DNA from 3 places in the Ensifer sp. ENS10 genome. Region 1 is predicted to be linked to each of the others. Evidence: riboswitches for the same ligand, from Rfam matches in the RefSeq annotation. Region 1 holds a riboswitch; each other region holds the start of a gene.
What was found. Region 1 has a riboswitch for cobalamin ahead of IB265_RS11520 (CbtB-domain containing protein). Riboswitches for the same ligand answer to the same signal wherever they lie in the genome.
Positions count from the first base shown of each region.

Region 2: linked by a shared signal. The riboswitch ahead of bluB (5,6-dimethylbenzimidazole synthase) and the one ahead of IB265_RS11520 (CbtB-domain containing protein) in region 1 are both predicted to bind cobalamin.
Region 3: linked by a shared signal. The riboswitch ahead of IB265_RS09095 (DUF1636 domain-containing protein) and the one ahead of IB265_RS11520 (CbtB-domain containing protein) in region 1 are both predicted to bind cobalamin.

Region 1 is NZ_JACVAS010000002.1:937,324-946,879, forward strand. It holds gene IB265_RS11465 (cystathionine gamma-synthase family protein) at 1-393, shown strand, start outside; gene IB265_RS11470 (VOC family protein) at 532-882, opposite strand; gene IB265_RS11475 (TetR/AcrR family transcriptional regulator) at 1,006-1,620, opposite strand; gene IB265_RS11480 (crotonase/enoyl-CoA hydratase family protein) at 1,704-2,519, shown strand; gene IB265_RS11485 (helix-turn-helix transcriptional regulator) at 2,570-2,932, shown strand; gene IB265_RS11490 (hypothetical protein) at 2,929-3,264, shown strand; gene IB265_RS11495 (IS110 family transposase) at 3,328-4,497, shown strand; gene IB265_RS11500 (SRPBCC domain-containing protein) at 4,798-5,049, shown strand; gene IB265_RS11505 (DUF1772 domain-containing protein) at 5,118-5,597, opposite strand; gene IB265_RS11510 (NAD(P)H-binding protein) at 5,594-6,424, opposite strand; gene IB265_RS11515 (TetR/AcrR family transcriptional regulator) at 6,528-7,220, shown strand; cobalamin riboswitch at 7,219-7,482, shown strand; gene IB265_RS11520 (CbtB-domain containing protein) at 7,524-7,700, shown strand; gene IB265_RS11525 (CbtA family protein) at 7,896-8,693, shown strand; gene IB265_RS11530 ((2Fe-2S)-binding protein) at 8,744-9,556, opposite strand, start outside.
Region 2 is NZ_JACVAS010000002.1:190,693-200,248, forward strand. It holds gene IB265_RS07870 (NADP-dependent malic enzyme) at 1-2,004, shown strand, start outside; gene IB265_RS07875 (LuxR C-terminal-related transcriptional regulator) at 2,287-3,024, shown strand; gene IB265_RS07880 (acyl-homoserine-lactone synthase) at 3,167-3,808, shown strand; gene IB265_RS07885 (DUF2865 domain-containing protein) at 3,936-5,042, shown strand; gene bluB (5,6-dimethylbenzimidazole synthase) at 5,160-5,855, opposite strand; cobalamin riboswitch at 5,901-6,113, opposite strand; gene IB265_RS07895 (SDR family oxidoreductase) at 6,255-7,067, opposite strand; gene IB265_RS07900 (phytanoyl-CoA dioxygenase family protein) at 7,157-8,350, opposite strand; gene IB265_RS07905 (LacI family DNA-binding transcriptional regulator) at 8,455-9,474, shown strand; gene IB265_RS07910 (GGDEF domain-containing protein) at 9,449-9,556, opposite strand, start outside.
Region 3 is NZ_JACVAS010000002.1:443,564-453,119, forward strand. It holds gene IB265_RS09085 (ABC transporter substrate-binding protein) at 1-675, opposite strand, end outside; gene IB265_RS37720 (ABC transporter ATP-binding protein) at 602-1,546, opposite strand; gene IB265_RS09095 (DUF1636 domain-containing protein) at 1,707-2,120, opposite strand; cobalamin riboswitch at 2,225-2,441, opposite strand; gene IB265_RS09100 (DUF1330 domain-containing protein) at 2,657-2,950, shown strand; gene aspT (aspartate-alanine antiporter) at 3,472-5,160, shown strand; gene IB265_RS09110 (bifunctional aspartate transaminase/aspartate 4-decarboxylase) at 5,220-6,872, shown strand; gene IB265_RS09115 (TrkA C-terminal domain-containing protein) at 7,141-8,820, shown strand; gene IB265_RS09120 (SLC13 family permease) at 8,902-9,556, opposite strand, start outside.

The DNA.
Region 1 (9,556 bases):
GACGACAATGCCCGCGTCGTCGCCGAGTTCCTGCGCGAGCACCCGAAGGTCGAGCGCATCCACTACCTGCCCTTCCATGACGAGGATTCGCCGGTTGGCCGCACCTTCAGGGCGCAGTGCACCGGCGCCGGATCAACCTTCTCCTTCGACATCACGGGTGGCCAGGACGCGGCATTCCGCTTCCTCAATGCGCTGCAGATCTTCAAGCTCGCCGTCAGCCTCGGCGGCACGGAATCGCTCGCCAGCCACCCGGCGGCCATGACCCATTCCGGCGTGCCGATCGAGGTGCGCCACCGCATCGGCGTGCTGGAATCGACCATCCGCCTGTCGATCGGTATCGAGCATCCGGATGATCTCGTCGCCGATCTTTCAAACGCCCTGTCGGTCGCCTGACACGATATCGCGGCCGCCGGTCGAGCCGGCGGCCTCCTAGATCATTTCATTGTTTCGCCGAAACAGTGAAAAGATCTAAGTCTTTGAAATAACGCAATTCCGGACGGAAAACCGTTTCACACTTTTCCCGGAATTGCTCTAGTGCGACAGAATGTTGATGATGTTGCCGAAGGGGTCGCGCATGAAGAAACGGCGCACGCCCCAGGGCTCGTTGGTGATGTCGTAGACAATCTCCACGCCTGCCGCCTTGGCGCGCGCGTAAATTCGATCGACGTCGTCCACTTCGATCGAAAGCACCGGCACGGGTGTATTGTTGCCGCCTTCGCTGGCGACGCTCAGTTGCGGCATCGCCGCAGCACCCTTGGCCGCAAAGGTCCGGATCCATCCATGATCCATCACCACGTCGAGCTCCAACAAGTCGCCGTAAAAGGCTTGTGCCATCTGTGGGTCCGGGGCGTGGAGATTGGAGACGATACGCAAGACAGTCATTGGTTCTTCCTTATCCGGCGAGCAACGGAGCGCGCTCTGCGCTCACAGGTGTCGGTTTTCACGGCGATGCGGCCATACTGCCTTCCAAACGTGCCTGATTGAAGAGGGAATCGTCGGACAGCCTCAGGGTGTAGCAACCGCCGCCTGAGGTCGCAGGCCCGCACCGGCAAGCGCCACGCGCACCAGTGTCGCCGCCGCCTTGCCTGCCGTTTCCATATAGCTGGCATCCCGGTGCAGCAGCACCACGGCGAAGCTGCCGTCGAGCAGAAGCAGGATCTGCTTCGCCAGCATGATCGGCTCGGCAATGCCGGCTTCGATAAAGGTCTCGGCCATCCACGCCTCAAACTTCTTCTTGTGGGCTGCACCGATGCGGATTGCCGGATGGCCCGGCATGTTGGCCAGTTCCGCCGAAGTGCGCAGGAAACCGCAGCCCTTCCACTTCGGGTGACGTGCCGCCCGCGCCAGGTTGAAGAAGATCGCCTCGACCTTGTCGGCCAGTTCCCCTTCGGCCGTGTCGAACCACTTCCGGAAGAGCTTGAGATTGGGCTGGTCGCGGCCTTCGAGATAGGCGGCGATCAGTTCGTCCTTGCTTTCGAAATGGTAGTAGAGCGTGCGTTTGGTCACCCCCGCCGCTTCCGCCACGGCATCGACGCTGACGGCGCGGATACCCTCCGCATAGAAGAGCTTTTCCGCCGCTTCGACGATCACATCCCGGGTCGATTTCTCTGCCTTCGCCATCGCTCAAGTATACCGACTAGTGAATATACATGGCATCTTCACTCACCTAGCCTCTCCCCGTCAACCCTAGCCGGAGAGCGACCATGTCCAAGACCGTACTGATGCAGATTTCCGAGGGGATCGCCCTCTTCACCCTCAACCGCCCGGAGAAACTCAACGCGCTGAACTATGAGCTGATCGACTGGCTCATGGTCCTTCTCGACACGATCGAAGTGAACGACGCTGTCGGCGCGGTGATCATCACCGGCGCCGGCGACCGCGCCTTCTCCGCCGGCGGCGATATCAACGAGTTCTCCGAAAGCGTGGCTGCGGGCGTAAACCCGGCTGTGCGCGATTTCGTCCGCCGCGGCCAGCTTCTGACGGCGCGGCTCGAAGCCTTTCCGAAGCCGGTCATCGCCGCGGTCAACGGCATCGCCTTGGGCGGCGGCTGCGAGATCACCGAGGCTGTGCATCTGGCGATCGCCAGTGACCGGGCGCGCTTCGCCAAGCCGGAGATCAAGCTCGGCATGCCGCCGACCTTCGGCGGCACCCAGCGCCTGCCGCGGCTTGCCGGCCGCAAGCGCGCACTCGAATTGCTGTTGACGGGTGAGGATTTTTCGCCGGAACGCGCTAGGGATATCGGGCTCGTCAATCACGTCGTCGCCCATGAGGAGCTGATGCCCGCCGCCCGCGACCTGGCCAGCCGCATCATGGGCTATTCCCCGCTTGCCGTCCGCTCGATCATCACCGCCGTCACCCGCGGCCTCAACATGTCGATCGCAGAGGGGCTGCTGGTGGAAAGCGAACAGTTCGCCCAGATGGTGCCGACCGACGATCTCTCCGATGCGCTCGCCGCCTGGAAGCGACGGCACGTCCACGACGACCCGCCGCGCGACGGTTCCTTCTCGCGCCACTACTAAATTCAACCAAACGGTTGACAATCTTCGCAATCGAAGTGATATTCAACAACATGGTTGAATATCAGAACGAACATCTCGATGCCGTGTTCCACGCGCTTTCGGATCCGACGCGCCGCGCCATGCTCCAGAACCTTTCGCAAGGCGAGAGACTGGTCGGCGAGCTTGCGGCCCCCTTCTCGATCTCGCTGGCCGCGGCATCGAAGCACATCAAGGTGCTGGAAGGAGCAGGTCTCGTGCGCCGCGAAGTGAAAGGTCGCACGCATGTATGCCGCCTCGATGCAGCGCCGATGCATGCAGGTATGGAGTGGATGCGCCACTACGAAGCCTTCTGGCGAACGCGCATTGACGCACTTGAGGCGCTGCTGCTCGCCGACGACGCAACTGTTCAAAACGATACGGAGGAAAAGCCATGACATCGCCTGCCACAGCCTTTGCCAGCGCCGACTACGGCCGCGTCATCGCCCCCGATGCGGTGCGCATCGAACGCCTGCTTCCCGGCCCGATCGAGCGGGTCTGGTCCTATCTGACAGAGGAAAACAAGCGCCGGCTCTGGATGGCATCGGGAACGATCGGCTCTTCCGAGGGTGCAGCGGTCGAACACGTCTTCCGCCATTCGGAACTGACGACAGAGGATGATCGACCGCCGAAAAAATACGCCGATCACGCCGGCGAGGTTCGCAAGCACGGGCATGTGCTCGCCTGGGAGCCACCGCGCCTGCTCGCCTATAGATCCCATGAGGAGTGAACAGCGGCCGGCGCTCTGGCAGAGTGAGGCTGCATCAAAGCGCTCGCTCAGGAGGAGTAGGTTATGAGAACTACGTCCGTTCACTCAGAAACGCCGACCGCCATCCGCACCGATCTTGGCGCAATTTTTGTGTCTTTGGAATTGAGCCGATCGAGCTGGCTCATCACTTCGCTGTCTCCAGGCAGCGGTGAGAAAATGTCAAAACACTCAATTGACAGTGGCGACATTCCCGAGCTGCGGCTTCGGTTTGCCCAGATACAGGAAAAGGCGCGGCTGCGAACGGGAAGAACGTTTCCGATCGTCACGATTCAGGAGGCGGGGTTGGACGGTTTTTGGATACACCGTGTGTTGGAAGCAAGCGGGATCGAGAGCTACGTTGTCGACGCGGCATCGATCGCGACGTCACGTCGGCGCCGGCGCGCAAAGACCGACAGGATTGATGGCCAAGCACTGGTCCGGGCACTCCTCGCGTTCAAGCGCGGTGAGCCGCGGGTATGCGCGATGGTAAAGGCGCCGAGTCACGAGGATGAAGATCGGCGCCGCATCTGCCGGGAGCGCAAAGTGCTCATTGCGGAACGGGTGAGGCATGTCAACCGCATCAAGGGGTTGCTCTTCGCCCAGGGTGTCAGCGGGTACGAACCTCTGCATAAGAACCGGCGCAATCGGCTCGAAGATCTCCAGACCGGAGACGGACGCGCGTTGCCGGTGCATATCAAGTCACAAATAATGCGTGAACTCGATCGGCTTGAGTTGTTGCTTGAACAGATCGCTGCGGTGGAGAGCGAGCGGAATTCCTTGCTATCTGTACATGAAGGCTCTGCGCATGGAACACCGGCGGCAATGCTGCTGGCCATCAGGGGTGTTGGAGCTGAGTTTGCCACCATTCTCTGGAGCGAGGGGCTATACCGGCATTTCGACAATCGGCGACAGGTGGCTGCCTACGCAGGCTTAGCACCCACCCCTTGGCAGAGCGGAACCATCGATCAGGAACAAGGCATTTCCAAAACAGGCAATCCCCGATTGCGCACGACAATGATTCAGCTGGCCTGGTTATGGCTGCGCAACCAGCCGGGATCGGTGCTCAGCCGCTGGTTTGTGGATCGGGTCCAGTCAAATGGTGGACGTTTGAAGAAAACCGCGATCGTCGCACTAGCGCGCAAACTGCTGATCGCACTTTGGAGATACGTTACCGCAGGCGTCACCATTGAAGGCGTTGTGATGAAGACCGCCTAACGGCGGCCCTTAGCGAATCCAGAAATCCACCAGGGCTGATCAATCCTGGTGGATCCGGTGAACGAACCTCGTCGCAGTTTGGCTTAAAATGCCGCCCTATAGAATGGTTCCGTTCTCCTGAGCCTTGCCGCTACGCAAGCGGGATAGTGGTGCTGTCGAACATAACGGCGACCGAATGTGAGTTGGATCCGGCGACGGATGCGCGCCGGCTCATGCATGCTGGCTCAGACCACGGGTTTGCAAGAAATGGGAGAAAGAACGCTATGTATTGATGATCGATCTTGACGTCAAAATCCTCATGTGAGCTGGGACGAAGGCACGGATACGCCCTCCGAGGTCCGCTTCGAACTCAGCCCGCGCGGCGACAAGGTGCTGCTGATCGTCACCCATACCCGGATCGCCAACCGCGGCATCATGACGAGCTTCTCCGCCGGCTGGCACGTGCATCTCGACCTGTTGCGCGACCTTTTGGAAGGAGAGCAGCCTGCAGCCTTCTGGAGCAAGTTTGCTGAGCTTGAACAGCAGTACGACGCGCGCATCCCCAAGCGCTGACCGCCCGAGGTGACGAGACCTCAGAAGGGTGCACCGGCAAGGATTGACCGCCTTGCCGGTGCTTTTTGTCACGTGCGGGCGAAACCGAGGATGAAGAGCGCCAGCGAACCGATCGAGGCGAAGGTGCGCACGTGGTTCCACCAGACCCAATCGGTGAGATAGCGCCCAAGCCACAGATCGGTCGCGGCCTGCCCGGGTGCAGCGGCCGCAAGCGCGTCGTTCATCGGCACGTTGAAGACGATCGTCACCAGAAGCACGCCGACGACATAGACCAGGCCGCCCGCGGCCAGCAGCCATCGGCCCTCGCCGCCCGAAATGAACGCGACGACAATCAGCGCCAGGCCAAGCAGCGCCGTGCCCATGAAGGCGCTGAGGAAGATCGGGTTCTGGATGACGACGTTGATGGCGTTCATCGCGGCGATCCCCTGCTCCGGCGGCAGCCGCGACAAGGCTTGCATGATGCAGACCGAAAAGATGAAGAACAACCCGGCCATCAGGCCGGAACCGATCGCGGCGGCAAACGCCAGAGCGGGGATCAGCGGGATCATGCGGCAATACTCCAGACACCAGTTGCTGCGGTCTCGCGGGCGTAGGTTGCAAAGTCGCGCGGCCGCCGCCCAAGCACGCGCTCGACGTCAGACGTCACACTCGAATTGCGCCCGTCGAGCACCGAGGTGAAGAGATAGCGGATGAGTTCGACATAGTCATCAGGCACACCGTCAGCCTGCAATTGCGCGGCGAAGTCGCCAACCGGCACGGCCTGATAGGAGATCGGGCGTTTGGCCGCGGCAGCGATCTCGGCCACGGCTTCAGCAAAGGTCATCAGCCGCGGGCCGGTCAGAGAATAGACCTTGCCGACATGATCATCGTCGAGAAGCGCTTCAACCGCGACGTCAGCGATGTCGTCGCAGCTGACGAAAGGCTCGGTGACTGTATCCACGGGCAGGAAGACCGAACCGCTTGAGACCCCCTCGGCCAGGAAGCCTTCGTTGAAGTTTTCGAAGAACCAGCTCCCCCGAACGATCGTCCAGTCAGCGCCGGAGGCCTGCAATTCGCGCTCGGCCGCTTCCGCCTCGTCCTCGCCGCGCCCCGACAAGAGCACCAGCCGCCTGATGCCGGCGCCCACGGCAAGGCTTGCGAACTTGCGGATGGTCTCAACAGAGCCGGGCACCGCCAGATCGGGCTGGTAGCAGACATAGATGCGATCGACATTTTCGAGCACAGGCGCCCAGGTCGCCTCGTCCGTCCAGTCAAAGGACGGTGATGCCGAGCGGGCGCCGATGCGCACCGCAACACCCCGCTCTTGAAGGCGCTCAGCCACCCGCCGCCCCGTCTTGCCGGTACCGCCCAAAACCAGTGTGACTTTCTGAGACATCGTTTCCTCCTAAGGTTCATCAACAAACATGAGCATCTCTCACATTTGCAAATGTGATAAATCCTCGTATTTTAAGAGTCAAGCCAAAATGTGAGCATCACTCATGATTTCAGAAACAAGCCCATCCGCGGTTCCCGCCGAAGACGAAACCGCCCTGCGCCGGACACCCAGCCAGAAACGCAGCCGCGAGCGCGTCGAACAGATCCTAGCCTGCGCGACGGCGCTCATTCAGGAAAAGGGCAGCGACGCCATGCGCATGAGCGAAGTTGCTGAAAAGGCTGGAATTTCGATCGGATCGCTCTACCAGTACTTCCCCGACAAGGCGGCGATCGTGCGCACGCTGGCCGAGCGCTACAATGCCATGTGCAACGAGTGCATCGCGGCCGAGCTTGCCAAGGTCACATCGCTCGCAGAACTGCGCGACGCCTTCTGCGTGCTGTTCGACATCTACTACGACATGTTTCTGGCCGAGCCCGTCATGCGCGACATCTGGTCGGCAATGCAGGCCGACAAGGCGCTGCGCGAGATCGATCTTCTGCAAAGCCGCGCCGGCGGAAAACTGCTTGCCGATGTCTGGGCCCGGCTTGTGCCCGAAACCCCGCGCGAAACCATCGACAGTGCCGCTTTCCTGATCATGCATCTCGGCGATTGCACCATGCGGCTTGCGGTGTCGGTCGATCGCGCCGAGGGCGACCGCATCGTCGAGGCCTATAAACGCATGATCATCCGCGATTTTGTCGCGGATGGACCGGGCGGCGGCGCAAGTCCAATTGACATATTAGGGGTGCGATCCTAATCATCAGAGATCGATTGGTTCCCGGGACACGAACGTGTTTCGGGAGTAAACGGGAACGTGACGGATGGACCCATGCTGGGCATTCACATCACGGCCGACCCCGCGACTGTAGAGCGACGTCGATCTGCCATTCCGGAGCGATCCGGAAGAAGCCACTGGAAGAGACCACGAGAGGGTGGTCGATCTGGGAAGGCGAGGCTGATCCAGGGCTTCCCGCCCAGCGCCGTGAGCCAGGAAACCTGCCACTCGATACGGGCATAGGGCCCACACCGGGAATTTCCCGATGCCATCACGGAGGTTGTCATGGCTACGTCTACTGTTTCGAGCATTCCGCTCTCCCTCAGCGATCGTCTGACCGCTGGCGTCATCGCGCTTTTCATCGGCGCATTCCTCGTCTTCGGTGCCGGCCTTGCCAATTCGGCCGTGCTGCACGACACCGCGCACGACACCCGCCACTCCTACGGCTTCCCCTGCCACTAAGACGATGTTCCGGAACGTAACTCACGTTCCGCATCGAAGTGTCTGCGGACATGAACGCATCCGGCCTGTGCCGGATGTCGGTGTTTGTGCATGCCGGTTTCGTCCGGCGCGCAACGGCCATCCGCATGGCAGAACGGGAAGGCTTGCAAACCACGCCGCAGCGCGTGGCTTTTGCCGTTATCGAGGGACTTCAAGATGATTGTCAGAACGCTTCTGGCCGCGATCGTGGCTGGACTGATTGCCGGTGTCTTCATGACCGGCGCCCAGGAATTTCGGGTAACCCCGCTGATCCTGCATGCGGAGGAATTCGAAGGCGAGGCTCCGGCCGCAACCGAACAGCCCGCTGCACAGCCTGGAACGACGCAACCCGCCGCCGAGGGCCATGACCAGCATTCGTCGCTGAAGGCGGTCTCACCGCTTTCCGCCATGCTCGATGCCCTGTCGCCGATCACGCCAGCCTATGCGCATGAGGGCGAACACGAGGAAGGCGGCATCATGTTCGGTATGAGCCGGTTCTCCGGCACACTCATTGCCAACCTCGTCACCGGCTCCGGCTTCGGCCTGCTCCTGGCCGGCGTCAGCCTGGTGATCGGCTACCCGATCACGCTTAGGAACGGCGCGCTCTGGGGCGCCTGCGGCTGGCTTGCCGTGCACATGCTGCCGGCAATCGGCCTGCCGCCGGAACTGCCGGGTTTCCCGGCCGCCGAACTCGGCGACCGCCAAACCTGGTGGCTGGCGACCGTCGCCCTCTCCGCAGTCGGTCTCTATCTCGTCGTCCTGCGCGAAGAAATCGTGTCCAAGGTCGTCGGCCTCGCGTTGATCGCCGCGCCGCACGTCTACGGCGCGCCGCAGCCGGTCGATATTACGAGCAACGTTCCGGCCGTGCTCGGCGCCGAGTTTGCGGTTGCCGCACTCGCCACCACGCTCGCCTTCTGGATCGTGCTTGGCGTCGTCTCCGGCTTCATCAACGAGCGTTTCGCGAGAGCAAACTGATCCGGCCGATCACGCCCCCCCATGGGCACCTGAACAAACGACGGCGGGGTTCAGGCCCCGCCGTTTTGCATGAGATGCGCGGCCAGCCGCGCGCGGCGATCGTCCGGCTCCAGCAGGACGCAGGTATCGCAGAAGCTGCCACCCTCCGTTTGGAAGTAGAGGCAACAGCCGCAACGGATCCGATATTGGCGCGACAGTTGCGCGCCGCTTGCCGGATCGACCGCGGAGATCTCCTCGTAGCAGAGCTCTTCCGAGAACAACCGCGAGCCCCGCCGCTTGACGATCGCAAGCGCCTCGGCCATGCCGCGCGCCTCGTCACCGATCGCGCGACCGATCTCCAGGAACGCTCCGGCAAGGGAATCCGCTGCCAGCCGCCACTGCGCCCCGGAAGAAAGCCCGGTGCGCTTTTTCAGGACCGCGATGACCGGCGCCAGATGGGCCGTGAAGCCGCGCTCGAAAGCGCTGATGCCTTCGGCATGCTGCGGCCCTTCCGCCACACCGAGGCGGAAATGATAACGCTTGCCGGCAACTTCCCGATCATGGTGAAGGCGGGTCCACTCTTCGAAGCGAAGCCCGGCGATCTGCGCCTGAAGACCCGCGCCAAGATAGAGCGCGCCGAGAACCACACTCAGCTGGCGGCTGTAGAAGGCGATCAGATGTGCCGCCCGAATCCGGTCCGTCATGCCGATTGCGAAAAAGTCCTGATAGGCAAGGCTCTGCTCGATCCCGGTCCCACCAGCGGCCCAGAAGGCGGCCGGTGCGCTGAAGGCACTGTCCGCCGGCCCGAGCGAGACACCGGCGTCGGGGAACTGCGCGTGCAACCGCTCGACCACTGCCAGCGCCTGCGGCGGATATCCCTCGAC
Region 2 (9,556 bases), 750 kb from region 1:
ATGGAAGGCAAGGCCGTCCTTTTCAAGAAGTTCGCCGGCATTGACGTCTTCGACATCGAGATCGACGCTTCGTCCATCGAGCGCATGGTCGACGTGATCTCGGCGCTGGAGCCGACCTTCGGCGGCATCAACCTTGAAGACATCAAGGCACCGGAATGTTTCGAGGTTGAGCGCCAGCTGCGTGAAAAGATGCAGATCCCGGTCTTCCATGACGACCAGCACGGAACGGCGATCATCGTCGCCGCCGCCATCCTCAACGGCCTGGAACTCGCCGGCAAGGATATCGCCAAGGCGAAGATCGTGACGTCGGGTGCCGGTGCGGCAGCACTCGCCTGCCTCAACCTGCTCGTCATCCTCGGCGCCAAGCGCGAGAACATCTGGGTGCACGATCTCGAAGGCCTCGTCTACAAGGGCCGCGAAGTGCTGATGGACGAGTGGAAGTCCATCTACGCCCAGGAGAGCGACAACCGCGTGCTCGCCGACAGCATCGGCGGCGCAGACGTCTTCCTCGGCCTTTCCGCTGCCGGCGTCCTGAAGCCGGAGCTGCTGGTTCAGATGGCCGAAAAGCCGCTGATCATGGCGCTTGCCAACCCGACGCCGGAAATCATGCCGGAAGAGGCCCGTGCCGCCCGCCCGGATGCGATGATCTGCACCGGCCGCTCGGACTTCCCGAACCAGGTCAACAACGTTCTGTGCTTCCCGCACATCTTCCGCGGCGCGCTCGATTGCGGCGCAAGCACGATCAACGAAGAAATGAAGATGGCGGCGGTCCGCGCCATTGCCGGCCTTGCCCGCGAGGAGCCGTCCGACGTTGCCGCCCGCGCCTATTCCGGCGAAACCCCGGTCTTCGGCCCCGACTACCTGATCCCCTCGCCCTTCGATCAGCGCCTGATCCTCAGGATCGCGCCGGCCGTCGCCAAGGCGGCCGAGGAAAGCGGCGTCGCCACCCGTCCGATCCAGGATTATGACGCCTATCTCGACAAGCTGAACCGCTTCGTATTCCGCTCGGGCTTCATCATGAAGCCGGTGTTTGCCGCCGCGAAGAACGCCCAGAAGAACCGCGTGATCTTTGCCGAGGGCGAAGACGAGCGCGTGCTGCGCGCCGCCCAGGTGCTGCTGGAAGAAAGCACGGCCCGGCCGATCCTGATCGGGCGTCCGCAGATCATCGAGACGCGCCTGCGCCGTTACGGCCTGCGCATCCGTCCGGATGTCGATTTCGAAGTGGTGAACCCCGAAGGCGATCCGCGCTACCGCGACTATGTCGAGGATTATTTCGCCCTCGTCGGACGCCTCGGCGTCATCCCGGAGGCGGCCCGTACGATCGTGCGCACCAACACGACGGTGATCGGTGCGCTTGCGGTCAAGCGCGGCGAAGCCGATGCGCTGATCTGCGGCGTCGAAGGCCGGTACTCCAGGCACATGCGCGACGTTTCGCAGATCATCGGCAAGCGTGAAGGCGTGCTCGACTTCTCCGCCCTCAGCCTGCTGATCTCGCAGCGCGGCGCGACCTTCTTCACCGACACCTATGTCAGCTACTGCCCGAGCGCCGAGGAGATCGCGCAGACGACCGTCATGGCCGCGCAGGAAATCCGCCGCTTCGGCATCACGCCGCGTGCAGCGCTCGTCTCGCATTCGAACTTCGGTTCGCGCGACTCGGAAAGCGCCACCAAAATGCGCAAGGCGCTTCAGCTCGTGCGCGAACTCGCGCCTGACCTCGAAGTCGACGGTGAAATGCACGGCGATGCGGCGATCTCGGAAGCGCTGCGCCAACGCGTCATGCCGGACAGCAGCCTGCCGGGTGAAGCCAACCTGCTGGTCTTCCCCAATCTCGATGCCGCCAACATCACGCTCGGCGTCGTCAAGACCATGACCGACAGCCTGCATGTCGGTCCGATCCTGCTGGGTTCGGCGCTTCCCGCGCACATCCTTTCGCCTTCGGTCACATCGCGCGGTGTCGTCAACATGGCGGCCCTCGCGGTCGTCGAAGCCAGCCATCCGGGCTGACATGATACCGCGGAGATCGCCTTCGATCTTCGCAGCTATCAGGCGCCAGACCGGCGCCCCCAATGCCATATCCAGGCGTCGCGCAGTTGTTGAGCGCGACGCTCTATCGCCCGAGAATCACAGCGGAATCATCCTCTGCTGCCCGCTCGCGCGATCCGGTCGCAAGAACCGGCAATCGAAAATTGCAAAATTGGCACCACACACCAAACGGGTAAGTTTGCGCTGGACAAAAGGTGAACCTCTAACCATGCTGTGGCTTCGGACGAGATTCGGTGTTGTGGCATGACTGAGCAGCAGGCTGTCCTCGACATGCTGGAAATCCTGGAAGGCGGGGGCTGTGTCGAGCCCGCTCATTTCTTTACGCTGATGCGCCGCACGTTCCGCATTGCCCATCTCCTGTACCTCGAAGCCGAGCCCTATGCGGACGAGCTCAAGATCTGCCGCCTGCATCACACCTTCGGCGCCTATGCCGCCGAGATCTACCGTTCGCGCGGCCTTCACCGAATCGATCCGATCCTGAAGCTCGCGCTTGGCGGCGTGCGCCCGGTGGAATGGACGATGGCGCGACATCGGTTCCCGGAATGCGAGCCTTTGTTCCAGGCCGCGCAGGAAATCGGCATTTCCACCGAGGGCGTTGCCTTGCCGCTGCCATCGCCCGCAGGTCGGACGGCGCTGCTGGCAATCAACGTCAACATGCCGGCCGACGAATGGACGGCCTATCGGCGCCAACATCTGCGCGATTTCCAGCTCGCCGCGAATCTTTTCCATGCGGCCATGCTGGAACATGGCGCAATGGCCGGCGGCCTTTCGGCGCGTGACATGCGCCTCACCGGTCGCGAAACCGAGGTTTTGACCTGGGCCGCCGCCGGCAAGAGCTATTGGGAAATCGCCACTATCCTCGGCATTTCCGAACGCACTGTGCGCTTCTTCATGACCAATGCGAGGCGCAAGCTGAATGTCGTCTCCAACACGCAAGCGGTCGCCCAGGCCGTCCGCCATGCGCTGATCCCCACCGTTTGACGCAGCTCGCGCCAATGCCCTCCCAAAACCCCTCGAAATCTAGTGGGAAATATCGCTGATTTAAACTGTCACTACCGACAGTTACGCGACCGCCGCCAGCCTGACAGCATCCGCCCATCCCAAGACAAGGATGGAGAAAAAGATGATCAGGATCCTGAACGGAAAGACCCGAGCACAGCACCCGCAGGCCGTCGACGACATGTTCCGGCTGCGCAAGCGGGTCTTCCACGATTTCCTGAAATGGGACGTTCAGACGGACGGCGCATGGGAAATCGACAACTACGACACGGCGAACCCGCTCTATGTGCTGTCCTACGCTCCCGACGGCCGGCTGCGTGGCTCGCTGAGGCTGCTGCCGACGCTCGGTCCCAACATGTTGGACGATACCTTCCCGATCCTGCTCGGCGACAATCCGGAAATCCGCAGCGCCTCGGTGTGGGAATCGAGCCGCTTCTGCATTGAGCCTGAGATTTCGCAGGACCGCGCCTCCAATCAGGTGACGATCGCCGCCGCCGAGTTGATGTGCGGTGTCGGCGAACTCGGTCTCGCCTCCGGCATCAGCCACATCGTCACGGTCACCGACGTGTTCCTGGAGCGCATGTTCCGCCGCATGGGATGCCCGGGCGAGCGCATTGCCGAACCCCATCGCATCGGCTCGGTCTTCGCCGTTGCCGTCGCCTGGGAAGTGACTAACGACCTGCTTCAGCGCATGAAGGCCATTGCCGCCATCGAAGGCACCGTTCTCGAACGCCCGATGTCGCTCGAAACCGCCCGCGCCGCTTGAATGCCATCGCCGGCCGGAGCCGTTAACGCAAACCGCCGCTTGTCGTTGCACGATCACCGACAAGCTCTATGATGGAGGTGAAACAGGAATTGCCGCTGGCAGCCGCCCATATCAGAAGGCCGGCATCATGCGGCATCAGGAAGAGACTTCGCCCGTGTTCCCGCGCTTGAAACACGTCGCTGTGGTGCTTGTGCCGCTGGCCCTGGTCGGTGCCGATCCTTCGCTGGCATCGACCGTGTGCGACCGGCTGAATACCCGGCTTGCGCAACTGCCCGACATGGTCGCCACCACTGCGGATGCCCGGGACTATGCCAGCGCCATCTCACGACAGAATATCGAGCTGCGCCGGGCGAAGAACGACCGCCGCCGCGCGGGCTGCGGTGGCGGCAGCGTCGTCACCTTCGATGGCGGCGACCCCGACAGCTGCGGGGAGCTCGACAGCCTCATCGCCGAGATGGAAGACAATCTGCGCATGCTGAAGTCGGAGCGCGAGCAGATCGTCGCCGGCGGCAGCGAAGACAGCCGCCGCCGCATCCTTGCCGCGCTTGAAATCAACGGCTGCTACAGCGACAGCGAGGAGTTCGCCAGCGTCGAGCCCGAAGAGCCCGAAACGCACCGCAACATCATTGCCGACCTGCCACCTGAGGACGCCTACGGGCCGATGCTCGGGCATAACGAAGACAGTTATGCGCCGCAGGATGGCTATTACCGCGGAACGCTCAGGACCATGTGCGTGCGCACCTGCGACGGCGCCTTCTTCCCGATCTCCTCGGATGCGACGCCGGCCGACTTCCCGCGTGACGAACAGGCCTGCCGGGCGCGCTGCCCTGGCGCCGAAACGGAACTCTACTTCCACGATATCAACACGGAAGAGAGCGAACAGATGGTCTCGGCCGTGACCGGGCTACCCTATACCGAAATGCCCAATGCGTTTGCCTATCGCACCCGCGGCATCAGCAAGCCTGGCATGTGCGGCTGCCAGATACCGCAGACTGCCGCAACCTCGCCGAAGACGACCGGCACCAAGATCGGCGACGATCAGTCGTCCATCGTCGTGATCGAAACCAAGAAACCGGCGGACACCACGACCGCCAAGGCGCCGGCCGAGGAGCGGCCCTACGACCCGTCCAAGAGCAAGGTGCGCGTCGTCGGCCCGACCTTCCTGCCGCAGGAAGAAACCTCGATCGACCTGAAGCACCCGAAGGGACCGGCCTATCAACCGGTCCAGAACTGATCCTGGCGCCGCCTTAAAGCCCGTCGCGATCTTTTAGATTCGCTCATTGCACTTTAAGTTTTTGATACTTCGCACGTCGTTATCGCAAAACCGCTGCGCACTTTTGCGAGACGGGTTTTAGGAACTCTCGCCGCAGTTCCCCCAGCCTTCCTCAAACACCAGCTCTTCCAGCGGCAGGCGTTGCCGCCATCCCTTCACCGCCAGTTCGGGCTGCTGGTAAAGGCGATCGACATAACCGAGGCAGAGCCAGGCGACGATCTCGATATGATCGGGAATGCCGAGGATCGCCTTGATCTCGGCCTCGTGAAAGATGCTGACCCAGCCGACGCCAACTCCTTCGGCGCGGGCCGCAAGCCACAGGTTTTGCACGGCGCAAACCGTCGAATAGACATCCATCTGCGGATTGTGCGTGCGGCCGAGAACGACGGCGCCGCCGCGCGTGCGGTCACAGGTGACGCAAATGCTGAGCGGTGCCTTGCGAATGCCTTCGAGTTTCAGCGAGCGGTATTTGGTCTGCTGCTCTGCCTCGAACATCAGCGCCGCCTCATCATTGGCGCGGCGAAACGCCTGCCAGACGCGCTCGCGCGTTTCTGCCCCCCGCACCAGTACGAAATTCCAGGGCTGCATGAAGCCAACCGACGGTGCACTGTGCGCCGCCGTAAGCAGGCGTTTCACCAGATCGTCGGGAAGAGGCTCTGCCAAGAATTCGTCGCGCACGTCGCGGCGTGTTTCGATAGCGCGGTAGACAGCCTCCCGCTCATCCAGCGAGAAGGCACCGGCAGCCGCAAGGCCGCCCTTCGGTTCAGTCAGCATCGTTCGATCCCCAACAATGCGAAAACCTCCCGCCGTCCGCGCGGGGTTCGGTCTATCTCGCCAGGCCGGTCTTCTGACTTCGGTTCAACCGGTCGCCTCACCTTCCCAGATCGATTTAAGATCCAGTGGCAAAACCTTGAATCAATTCAAGGCACTTGTAGAGGCGACCGTCCCCGTCACAGCGTTGGGCACGTTCCGGAATGACACCGGATTCCCGATTCTCCCGCTTGCGCGGGCACCTGACGGCGTCATAAGGGCACAGCCACCAGCGAAAGACAAGCGCCCGTCAGAGCGGGATGAGGAAAAGTGCACGCAGTTTTCCGCCCGCATTCCGCTCTAACTTCTAAGGACCGATCACGTTTATGATTTTGGATCGATCCGACCCAAAATCTTCGTGATCTAGAGCGGCGCCACCGGATGGGGCGAACCGTCATAGCCGCCCCAGACCGATTGGTCGAAGCAGATCACCGATCCGGTCATCAGCCCGGATTCCGCCGAAGACAGGTAGGCGCAGGCTCGCGCCACCTCGGCCGGATCGACGAGCCTGCCGAAGGGTTGGCTGGCGGCCGCCTTTTCGAGCCAATCCGCGGCAGCGCCGTGAAATTCGCGCTGGATGCGGTCCTCGCCTTCGGAAGCCATCCAGCCGATATTCAGGCCGTTGACGCGGATGCGGTTGCGCAGAAGCGCATAGGCAGTGTTCTTGGTCAGCGTCTCCAGAGCGCCTTTCGACGAGCAATAGGCCGCAATGAAGGGCTGCCCGGCCATTGCCGACATCGAGCCGATATTGACGATGGTGCCTTCCGTTCGCTCGCGCCGCATCACCTTCACCGTCTCCTGCATCAGGAAGAACGGCGCCCGCACATTGATGGCGAACATCCGGTCGAAGAGTTCCGGTGTCGTGTCCAGGATCGTGCCGCGATCGGTGATGGCGGCGGCATTGACCAGCGCATCGACCCGACCGAATTCCGCATCGCAGGCGGCAACGACCTTGCGCGCGTCGTCCACCTTTTCAAGATCGGCCTCGACATAGACCACTTTCGCGCCGCTTGCCTTGCCGATTTCTTCGGCCTTCGCCTTTCCCTTGGCGGTATTGCGTCCACAAATGACGATACCCGCCGCACCGCGTTCGGCGAATAGACCGGCGATCGTTGCGCCCAGCCCTTGCGTGCCGCCGGTGACGATGGCGATCTTGCCTTGCATCTGTCCGTTCATCGAGTTCCTCCCTCGCAGATGATCGTGTGAAACAGCTACGGCTCCCGAGCGAAACGCACCGGGAGCCTGTCAATTGTGAGACTGACCCGTCAGCTCAGCTTGCGCTTCGCCTGCGCGTCGAGTGCCGACTGAAAATCCTGCTCGCTCGTTCCTGCGGCCAGTGCCTCGCGCATCAACTGCGCCTGGGTCTTCGGCGCCAGCCCGCCAAGCGGCGGATCGCGGTCGAGATTGGTTGGGAAGGAATAGCCCTCGGCGCAGGACGCGATGGCATTGGCCGCTTCCGCTTCGGTCAGCTTGCCCTTCGCCAGCAACGCCTTCAAGGCCGGATAGAGCGTCGCGCTCATCGTCAGCCGATCGACCGTTTCCATCGCCCGGCCAAAGGCCGAGGACACCTGCAGCAGGTTCGCCACGCGGCGGATGTCGGTGGAGCGGTTGTTGCCGGCGGCGTGGAAGAGCGCCGGATTGAAGAAGACCACATCGCCCTTCTCGAGCGGAAGCTGGACATGATGCTCGTCGAAATAGGCCCGGAACTCCGGCCGATTGAGCGCCAGATAACCCGGCACATAGGTCTGGCTATAGGGCAAAAACAGGGTCGGCCCGCTTTCAAGCGGCATGTCGCAATGGGCGACCGCCCCTTGCAGGGTCAGCACCGGCGAAAGCTTGTGAACATGGAGAGGGTACTGCTCGATCACCGCGGCGGTCTGGAAGCCGAGATGGTAGTCCCGGTGCGCCGATTGTGCCGCGCCGCCCGGATTGACGCGGTTCACCTGCGCCGTCATCTGGTAATTCGGCCCAAGCCAGGCTTCGCTGACAAGCGCAATGATGGCATTGCCGTAGTAGGCGGCAAAATTCGCCGGCGCCTTCAGGCAGTGCTTTTCCAGCGAGTTCCAGATGCGATCATTGGCGCCAGGCTTGGCGAAGTGGTCGCCGCCGCCGCTGTTGCTGCGATGCTGCTCCTCGATGATCTCGTCGAAGACGGTGCTCGCGACATCCACCGCGGCGGTGTCGGCAAAGGCGCGCTTGAAGACCGCCACACCGGGGCCGGTCGCCAGCGCCTCACAGATTTCGGCAAGCACCGCCCGCCGCGTTTCTGCATTGCCGCAGGCGGCAATCAGCTCGACGCTATTGTAGATCAATACGTTCTGGTCGCAGCTTGAAGCATAGGGATAGTCGGCCAGGTTGGTCCGACGCTCGACTTCCGCGCGGAACGCTTCGATATCGCAGGCCGCTTCGGTGAGCCAGACACGCTCGATCCGCTGCCTCGCACTGTTGTCGGTCTTCATCCCGTTTCCTCCTCCGGAACATCTTGATGGACACGACTATAGGCGGCGGCAAAACATGATATAGAGCAAGAATCCATCAAAAATCCATCAGGAGAGCAGCGGCGATGGCCCATCCGTTTCTGGTCAAGGACATTGCCTTTCAGGCCGGCCTCAGTACCGCGACGGTCGATCGCGTGCTCAACGAGCGCCCGGGCGTTCGCCGCCAGACCATCGCCAGGGTTCGCGCGGCCATCGAGGAGCTGGAGAAGCAGCAGGCGGGGCTCGACATTCAGGGCCGCAAGTTCGCGATCGATATCGTCATGGAGGCGCCGGAGCGCTTTACCGATGCGGTCCGGCGAGCCTTCGAAAGCGAGGCCATCACGCTGGCGCCGACGATCTTTCGCTGCCGTTTTCACTTCGCCGAGACCATGCGCCCGCAGGACATCGCGCAACTGCTCGACCGCATCCGCCTGCGCGGAACCGACGGGCTGGTATTGAAGGCGCCGGATGTGCCCGAGATCGTCGGCGCCGTCGCACGCTTCGAGACAGGCGGTATTCCCGTCGTGACGCTGGTGACCGACCTTCCCAACTCCCAGCGCACCGCCTATGCGGGCGCCGACAACCGGGCGGCCGGAGAAACGGCTGCCTATCTGATTGGCGAACGCTTTGCAGGTGCCGCGGCCACGGTCCTCGTGACGCTATCCAGCGGCCGCTTCCGCGGCGAGGAAGAGCGGGAGATCGGCTTCCGCCGAGTGCTGCGTCAGCACTATCCGACAATCAGGATCGTCGAGATCAGCGAGGGGCATGGTCGCGATAGCGAAACCGGCGCGCTGGCGGACGCAGCGCTCGCCGCCAACCCCGACATCAATGCCGCCTATTCGATCGGCGGCGGCAACCGCTCGGTGCTGGCAGCCTTCGATCGCCTCAACCGCAACTGCGCGCTCTACATCGCCCATGATCTCGACGATGACAATCTGGCGCTGCTGCGCGCGCGGCGCATTCATTTCGTCCTGCATCACGACCTGAAGACCGACGCGCGCACGGCCTTCCGCACCATCATGCTTTACGGCCGCGTGCCGTCCGCCGCAGTCGGCCCTCAGCTTTCGGCCGTGGTGGTCATCACGCCCTATAACGTACCGGAGTAGAAAAATCGCCCAGGCCGCTTGGCCCGGCGGTTGGCTGCTCGCCGGTGGTTTCACCCGGCAGCACCGTATCGTCAGCGGTCTC
Region 3 (9,556 bases), 490 kb from region 1:
GGCGAAGGCCGGATTGTTCTTCATGAAGGCAATCTTGTCCTCGGCCTTCACCTCGCCGTAGTTGACGATCACCACGACCTCCGGATTGCGATCGATCACCGGCTCCCAGGAGACCTCCACCCAGCTCTTGTCGACGTCGTCCATGATGTTGGCGCCACCGGCCGCCTCGATCATCGCCGTCGGGATGCCGAAGCGGCCGGATGTGAAGGGCTTTTCTTCGCCGGAATCATAGACGAAGACGCGCGTCGGCTTTTCGCGGCCGGCATTTGCCTCGGTGATCGCGGCCAGTTGGCGGCGGTAGCCGTCGACCAGCGCCTCGGCGCGATCCTCGACCCCGAAGATGCGGCCGAGGTTGAGGAGATCGACGAACATGTCGCCCATCGTAGGCTTTTCCCTGGCCATGACATGGATGCAGGATTCGGTCAGTTCGTAGACGCCGATCTTGAACGGCGCCAAGGTCTCGGGCGTCACCTCGCCGCCGACCTTCATGCCGTAGTTCCAGCCGGCGAAGAAGAAATCGGCGTCGGCGTTGAGGAGCACTTCCTTGGTCGGATATTTCTCCGCAAGCTCCGGCAGTTCCTTGACGCCCTCGCGCAGCTTTTCATCCAGCGTCTTCCAGCCGGAAACGCCGGTGTAGCCGACCATGTGGTCCTGCAGTTTCAGCGCCAGCATCATCTCGACCAGATTGACGTCGTTGGCGATCGCCCGCTTCGGCGCGGCATCGAAGGTCACCTCGCGGTTGCAGCTCTTGACGGTGACCGGATAGGCGAGCGCCGGCACAGCAGTGGCGATGAGAAACAGGAAGGCAGAGGAGGCAATGTTGATCTTCATGAAATGGATCCCGAGGAAGTGAAAAGGAGAAACGGGCGGTGCCGGCAACGGCGGTGCTGTGGGCGGTGGCGGTGACACCGAAGGCGGAGGACAGCGCCCGCGGGCTCAGCACCGCGTCGGGTGTGCCAAAGGCGGTGAGCCGCCCCGCCGTCACGATCGCCACGTCAGTCGCGAATTCGGCGGCGAGATTGATGTCGTGCAGCGTCGATACGATCGTCAGCTTCAGCGTCTGCAAGAGCTCGAGGATTTCGAGCTGGTGGCGGATGTCGAGATGGTTGGTCGGCTCATCGAGGATGATGATGCGCGGCTCCTGGGCAAGCGCCCGGGCAATCAGCACCCGCTGTTTCTCGCCGCCCGAGAGCGTCGAGAACTGGCGGCCGGCCAGATGGGCGAGATCGAGATGGGAGAGCGCGTGCTGCACGCGCTCACGGTCGGTGTCCGTCCAGCCGTTGAGCCCCTCCCGCCGCGGGATGCGGCCCATCATCACCACGTCGCGCACGCTGAAGGGAAAATCGCCGGGCATTTCCTGAAGCACGACGGCGATCGTTTTCGCCGCTTCGCGCGCCGAGGTCGACCAGAGGTCGACGCCGTCGACCTCGATGCGGCCCGCATTCGGCTGCACCGCCCGGTAAAGGCAGCGCAGAAGCGAGGTCTTGCCGGCCCCGTTCGGCCCGAGGATCGCAAGCCGGCTGCCCGCCTCGATCGCGAAGTCCATGTCGTCGACCAGCTTCAACCCCGGGCGCGGCCCCCAGCAAAGCCCCTTAACGCGAAGGGCGGCTCCTGTTGCGGTGCAGGTCATGGTCTGATCCCACCCCGGCAGCGCCACGCGTCCATCCCCGACGCACCAAACGCGCTTGAGCGCATGCGTGTCGCACTCATTGGAAATGGCCCGCAACGTCTTCGGAGACGAGCATGGCCGCCGGGATGCGGGCGAGCGTCTTGCCCTTCAGTCCGCGCGGCCGTTCGGCAGCCCGCGTCATGCCGTCGCCGCGCTCCACATAGGTGGCGGCAAAGCGGACGAGATCGTCGATGTCCTCTTCCGGCGAAATGTCGCCAAAGAGATAGGTCGCCTTGCCCGTCGCCTGGAAGGCGATGGTGCAGGGGCGCGTGCATGCCGCCATGCAGACCGTGCCGGCAATCGAGAAATCACTATCGAGCGGCGCGCCGAGGGCGGCAATGCTGCGGTTGAGCCGCTTTATCAGCTCGGCGCCCGGCATGCAGGGGCCGCCGGTAAAGCGGCAATCGGTGCAGACCGTTATCTTATGCTGTCTTGAAGTCGGCTCAGCCATTCTCTCTCTCCGCCGGACTGACGGCAAGAGATGGCGAAGCGGCAGGGTGACGGAAAACCGTCGCGCGAAAGCCAGTTCTTTTCCATCGGAACACCCCGTCCGTTGTGGTTGATCGGTTCGATGGCAGGTCTCCTGGCTCGCGGGTCGCGGCGCATCCACGTCTTCCCGGCCTTTGGCCAGTGACATGGTGTGAATGCGCTGTCCGCTCACAGTTGCGGGGGCAGCCACGGTTTCGGTCCCGTCAGGGTCGTCCGTTCCGTGTTCCCTTTTCAGCCGCTTCCGCATTGTCGCGGACGCAGCACCATCGCGCTCTTCCTCGCATGAATCGGCAGCGGATACAACCGATGGGGTTGGGCGGCCGGGATCTATCAACATGCCGCGTTTCGTCATGTACCGACTGTTATAAAATAACATAACAACAATCAACAAGGAAATGATCCTAAGTCACCCTGCCGGCCGCCGCGGGCGAGAGTCTCGCCTGACGGCGACGACCGGCGTATCCTTGCTCCTTGGCTTGTCGGGAAAGGAGCTCTGCCATGGCTGCCTATTTGATCGCCGATGTCGATATCACCGATGCAGCGACCTTCGAGGAATACAAAAGAGAGGTGCCGGCGACGGAGGCCCGCTATGGCGGGCGTTATCTCGGCCGCGGTGGCGCAACCCGGGTGCTTGAAGGCGACTGGGAACCGCACCGGCTCGTCATCCTTGAGTTCCCGGACATGCAAGCCTTGCTCTCCTGGTACCAATCGCCGGACTATCAGCGCCTGAAGGCGATCCGTGAGCGCTGTGCCAGGACACGGATCATAGCACTCGAAGGCGTCGCCATCTGAAGCGGAGCGCAAGACTGGCCGCAATTGCCGGCCTTGCTCGTGAAACGAACGGATGAGCGCCCCCGTCACTTCAAGCTTCGCGGCGCGCGGATGAAGCAACTGCGGGGGCATGTGCTCCGGGTCCATCGACATGCGGCGTTTCGTCATGTCCATCCGTTATGCGATAACATAGAAATACAATGCCAGAGTTGAATAGCCGGCGAAATCCGCCGTAGTGGGACCGTGTGCCTTCATCGGGACCGGCGCGCCGCCGCCCTCCCGAACTTGCCTTCGCACGACCGCCCGACCCGACGCTTTCGGACCGATGCCGCGCAGCGCTCATCAGCCCCCACTGGCCGCAAAAGCCAGAAATTTAACGTACGTTACGCTCACGTAACCCCAAGGCCGTTGAGAAAATCAGCAGCCGAAGCGACAATTGCCAAAGCTAGGATTGGGCATCGACAAGCCACCGATAAAATCAACTTAGCCGCGCAAGTCCCGAAATGAAGTGATGGCAACGCAACTTTCTACAGGGGATGGCAGTGAATCCAATTGACTTCTTCGTCGAGACGCTTCGGACCTATCCGCCGGTCGCCGTCTTCCTCGCCCTCGGCATCGGTTTCCTGATCGGGCCCATCAAGGTCGCGGGGTTCAATCTCGGAAACGTCACCGCTACGCTTCTGGCGGGTGTTCTCATCGGGCAGCTGGGCATCCAGGTTTCCGGTGATCTGAAGTCCACCTTGTTCCTGATCTTCCTGTTCGCCGTCGGCTACGGTGTCGGCCCGCAATTCGTGCGCGGCTTGAGCACCGATGGGCCGAAACAGATTGCCTTTGCGCTGTCTGTCCTGGTGCTGTGCCTCATCGTTCCCTATCTCTGCGCGCTGATCGCCGGGCTTCCGCTTGGCTACGGCGCCGGCATGTATGCCGGGTCGCAGACGATCTCGGCTGCGATCGGCGTTGCCACGGACCAGATCAATTCGCTCGGGCTGACGCCGGAGCAGGCCAAGACCTTTGCCGACCAGATTCCGATTGCCTATGCGGTCACCTACATCTGGGGCACGATCGGCTCTGCCATCATCCTCGCCCAGCTTGGCCCAAAACTTCTCGGCATCGATCTTCCGGCGGCCTGCAAGGAGTATGAGGCCAAGCTCGGCGGCGGCACCGAGAGCAGCGAACCCGGCATCACCCGCGCCTATCATGATTTCGGCCTTCGGGCCTATCGGATCGACGAAGCAAGCGGGCTAACCGGAACGCCGGTCAAGAACCTGCTTCCCGGCATTCGCGTCTTCGTCGAGCGCCTGCGAAGAGGCGATCAGATCATCGAAGCGGATGGCAACACCGTGCTGCAGCCGGGCGACGTCGTCGCCTTCTCGGGCAGGCGCGCCCTGCTCGTCGAAAACCTGGACAGCAAGCTGACGGAGGTCGAGGACAAGGAGCTTCTGAACGCGGAGGCCGAGATCGTCGACGTCTACGTGACCAGCAAGGCGCTGGCCGGAAAGACACTCGCCGAAGTCAGCACGATGGATTGGGCGCGCGGCGTCTATGCCCGCAAGATCGTGCGCTCGCTGGTCGAGATCCCGGTCCTTCCCGGCACGACCGTCGAGCGTGGCGACATCGTCACCATCGGCGGCGCCAGGAGGCACGTCGAAGCGGCGATCAAGGCTCTCGGCTTTGCCGATCGCCCGGTCGAAACCACCGACATCGCCTTCCTCGGCTGGGGTCTGTTCATCGGCGCGATGATCGGGGCGCTGACGATAACGATCGGCGGTATTCCGATCGGGCTATCCACGTCAGGCGGCGCCCTGCTTGCCGGTCTCGTGCTCGGCTGGCTGCGCACCACCTACCCCGCCTTCGGCCGCATCCCGTCGCCGGCGCTGTGGCTGTTGAACACGCTCGGCCTCAACATCTTCATCGCCGTGGTCGGTATCGGCGCCGGACCGGGCTTCGTCGCAGGCCTCCAGGAGGTTGGCATTTCGCTGTTCATCTGGGGAGTCGTTGCAACCTCCATCCCGATGATCGCCTCGGTGCTGATCGGCCACTATGTCTTCAAGTTCCACCCGGCGATCCTGTTTGGCGCCTGCGCCGGCGTCAGGACCACGACCGCAGCGCTCGGCATGATCCAGGAGGCGGCCAAGAGCAAGGTGCCGGCGCTTGGCTACGGCATGCCCTACGCCATCGGCAACACGCTGCTCACCATCTTCGGCCTCGTCATCGTCATCATGCTCGCCTGAGGCGCGCCGGCGAACCGAGACCATTGTTCCAATTTCATAGATCACAGGGAGTGTGGATCATGTTGGACAGAAAATTCTACGACAGCATTTCCGATCTCAGCCCGTTCGAAATCAAGGACGAACTGATCAAGCTCGCCAAGACGAGCTCGCAGAAATCCGCCAAGGCCTTCCTCAATGCCGGCCGCGGCAACCCGAACTGGACGGCAACGCGCGCCCGCGAAGCCTTCTTCCTGCTCGGCCAGTTCGCCCTGACGGAGGCTAAACGCGCCTACTACGATCCGAAGGCGGGCGTCGCCGGCATGCCGCCCCAGGACGGCGCGCATGCGCGGTTCCAGAAGTGGATCAAGAAACAGCTTCAAAGCACGGAAACCGTGGACGAGGAAGACGAAGGCGTCCCGGCCGCCAAAACCCTCGGTGACGCCGTCGCCTATGCCATCAACACCTTCGGCTTCGACCCGGATGGATTCGTGCATGAGCTGACCGACTCGATCATCGGCGACAACTATCCGGTCCCCGATCGGGCGCTGCATCACAACGAGATCATCACCCACGAATATCTGATGTGGGCGATGTGCGCCGGCCACCGGCCAAGCGTGAAATTCGACCTCTACCCGGTCGAAGGCGGCACCGCCGCCATGTGCTACATCTTCAAGGCCTTGAAGAACGCCCGCATCCTCAACGCCGGCGACACGATCGCGCTCGGAACGCCGATCTTCACTCCCTATCTCGAGATGCCGCAGCTCGAGGACTACACGCTGAAGACCATCAATGTCAGCGCCGAGCAGGAAGATCGCTTCCAGTTCACCGACGATGACATCAAGGCGCTGGAAAACCCCGAGGTGAAGGCGCTGTTCCTGGTCAACCCCGGTAACCCGTCGGCCGTCGCGATGGATCCGGATTCGATCAAGCGCCTTGTCGATCTCGTAAACAACAAGCGTCCCGATCTGATCATCCTTACCGATGACGTCTACGGCACCTTCGTCCCGGGGTTCCAGTCATTGCTCGGCCATCTGCCGCGCAACACCATCGGCGTCTATTCCTATTCGAAGTACTTCGGCTGCACCGGCTGGCGCCTCGGCGTGGTGGCCGTTGCCCAGGACAATATCTTCGACGAGAGGATCAAGGCGCATCCCGAGCCGATCCAAAAGCTTCTGGAAAAGCGCTACAAGGCGATGACGCCGAAGCCGCGCGAGGTGAAGTTCATCGACCGCATCGTCGCCGACAGCCGCGACGTGGCGCTGAACCACACCGCCGGCCTGTCGCTTCCCCAGCAGGTGATGATGTCGCTCTTCAGCCTGGTCGAGCTGATGGATGTCGAGAAGGCCTACCAGAAGGCCTGCATCGCCATCTGCACGAAGCGGTTCTGGAACCTCGTAAACGGCATGGGCGTCGAGTCCAACCCGGGCATCTATTTCGACCACTATTACGGCATCATCGATTTCGAGTTCTGGCTGCGCAAATATGTCGGGCAGGATGTTGTCGAATGGGTGAAGGACAACATCCATCCGCTCGACATTCCCTTCCGACTGGCCGAGGACCACGGCATCGTTCTCTTGAACGGCTCCGGCTTCGACGCGCCAAACTGGTCGGCGCGCGTTTCCTTCGCCAACCTCAATGACGACGCCTATTCGCAGATCGGCCGTGCCGTGCGCTCCGTGGCGCGTGGCTACGTGCAGACCTACCAGGCGGCCAAGGGCCTGAAGATCAGCTAGCCGAGCAAAGCGGCCGGCAAACCCGTCGGCCGCCTCCCCCTGCAGCGCCGCGCGTCCAATTAGACGCGCAACGGTCGCTGTAGCATTTTCGAATGCTGCATGTTTTGTCCTTCAAGCGGCGACGATTGAAGGACACATGCAGAAGGGCGTGAGCAGACGCCCTGATACCCAGCCACCCCGGATTTTCCGGCAGGGTCCTGCCGGCAAGTGAGCAGCGCATCATCAGGCTGAAGGCGCCCCTTCGGCATGGAGTTGGGAGTAAAGCGGCGTGATCGATCACCTGTTCGGCATCCTCAGAGCGCATCCGGAGCTCGCCCTCTTCCTCGCGCTCGGCATCGGCTACGCCGTCGGCAAGATCACCATCTTCGGCGTGACCATCGGCGCCGTTACCGGCTGCCTGCTGGCGGGCGTGCTGATCGGACAGACGGGCGCCGTGTTGTCGAACGACGTGAAGCAGGCGTTCTTCCTGCTGTTCCTCTTCGCCATCGGCTACCGCACCGGCCCGCAATTCTTCCAGAGCCTCAATGCCGATGCCCTGCCCCAGATCGCCGTCACGGTGACGCTCTGCGTCGCGGCGCTCGCGGCGGCGATCCTTCTTTCGATCCTGTTCGGTTTCGATCTCGGCACGGCCGCAGGCGTCCTTGCGGGCGGGGCAACGGAATCGGCGACCGTCGGCGTCGCCATCGACACCTTCCGCAAGACGGCGCCAACACCCGAAGCCGTCACCCAATTCGAATCCGCCGTGGCCACCGGCTTTGCGGTCGCCTATCTCGTCGGCGTCGTCACCGCGATCCTCGTCCAGTCGCAGCTCGCACCGCGCATGTTCGGCCGCTGCCTGAAGGAAGCCTGCGCCGAGCTCGAAGCCGAACTCAACATCGCCCCGGAGAACAGCGGCGATACCGCCCGCCGCGAGATCGAAGCGCGCGCCTTTGAGATCGCCGATAATCTGGTCGGCCTGACCGTGGCGGAAGCGGAGGCGCGAGTCCCTGAGCATCAGAAGGCCTATGTCGAGCAGATTCGCAGGGGCAATGAGATCATCTCCCCCGCCCCGCAAGAGCGACTGCAGGCCGGGGACATCATTGCGGTCGCCGGGCTTCGCGGTTTCCTGGTGGAATATGCCAGCCGGATCGGCACCGAGACCGATGACCGCGAGCTTCTCGACATTCCGGTCGAAATTCTCGACGTGGTGGTGACCAACAAGGACGTCGCCGGCAAACGCCTTTGGCAGCTCAAGCAGCAGCCCGAGGCGCGCTCGGTCTTCCTGCGCGGCATCCTGCGTGCCGGCCAGCCGATCCCGATTTTCCCCGGGCTGACAATCCGCCGGGGTGACGTGATGTCGATCGCCGGTGCCAGGCGCCATGTGGAGGATGTCGCTGCCCGGCTCGGCTATGCGGATCGCAAGACGACGGCGACCGACATGGTCTATGTCGGCGTCTTCATCTTCCTCGGCGGCCTCATCGGCATACCCGCGCTGAAACTCGGAGCGCTCGAAATCGGCCTCGGCGTTGCGGTCGGCGTGCTGATCGCCGGTCTCGTCGCCGGCTGGCTGCGCTCGGTCAGGCGCACGTTCGGCTTCGTGCCGGAGGCAACCCTCTGGTTCTTCGACAGCGTCGGGCTCTGCGCCTTCATCGCCTGCGTCGGCATCTCGGCCGGCCCGAGCTTCGTCACGGGCCTCGTTCAGTCCGGTCCGGCGCTCGTGATCGCCAGTCTGCTGATCTGCCTGATTTCGCACCTCGCAGCACTTGCGCTTGGCCGTTGGGTCTTCCGCATGAACGAAGGCGTGCTCGCCGGCACCTGCTGCGGCGCCGGAACCTCGGCGCCGGCGCTCGCCGCGGTGCAGGAGGCTGCCGGCAGCCAGGTGCCAACCCTCGGCTACGGCCTTGGCTATGCGATCGGCAACGTGCTCCTGGCGCTCTGGGGGGCTGTGCTTGTCACGGTTCTTGGGTAGCGTCTAAACCGCCGACGTCAGCATGCCGTGCCGGCCGATTGCTGCGTCATGCACGGAGCGGCCTGACGTCAGGTCAGGAAACTACCGCAGAGGCCAGACCACCATCAGCGTCGGTATGCTGACGATAACGATCACGAGCGAGAGCGGCAGGCCGAGGCGCGGATAGTCGCTGAACCGGTAGCCGCCCGGCCCCATGACCAGTGTGTTGCACTGGTGGCCGATCGGCGTCAGGAAATCGCAGCCGGCGCCGATGGCGGTCGCCATCAGGAAGGCTTCCGGCCGATAGCCGAGCGCGTCGGCGAAGCTCGCGGCGATCGGCGCCATGACCAGCACGGTCGCGGCGTTGTTGAGGAACGGTGTGACCGCCATTGCCGCAAGCAGGATGATGGTCAACGCGCCTGCCGGCGGCAAGCCGGCGGCAACCGTACCGAGCCACCCGGCAATGACTTCCGTCCCCCCGGTCGTGCGCAGGGAATCGCTGACCGGGATCAGCGCCGCCAGCATCACGAGGATCGGCCCGTCGACGGAACGGTAGACGTCGCGCAACGGAATGATGCGGAAGATGACCATGGCAAGGGCCGCTGCGAAAAAGGCGATCGGCACCGGCACGAGGCCGACTGCCGTCGAGCCCATGGCGGCGGCCAGGACCAGAAGCGGCAACGGCGCTTTGCGCGTGGTGCCGAGCAGGATCTCGCGCTGCGCGAGCGGCAGGCAGCCGAAGTCCTGCAGAAAAGAC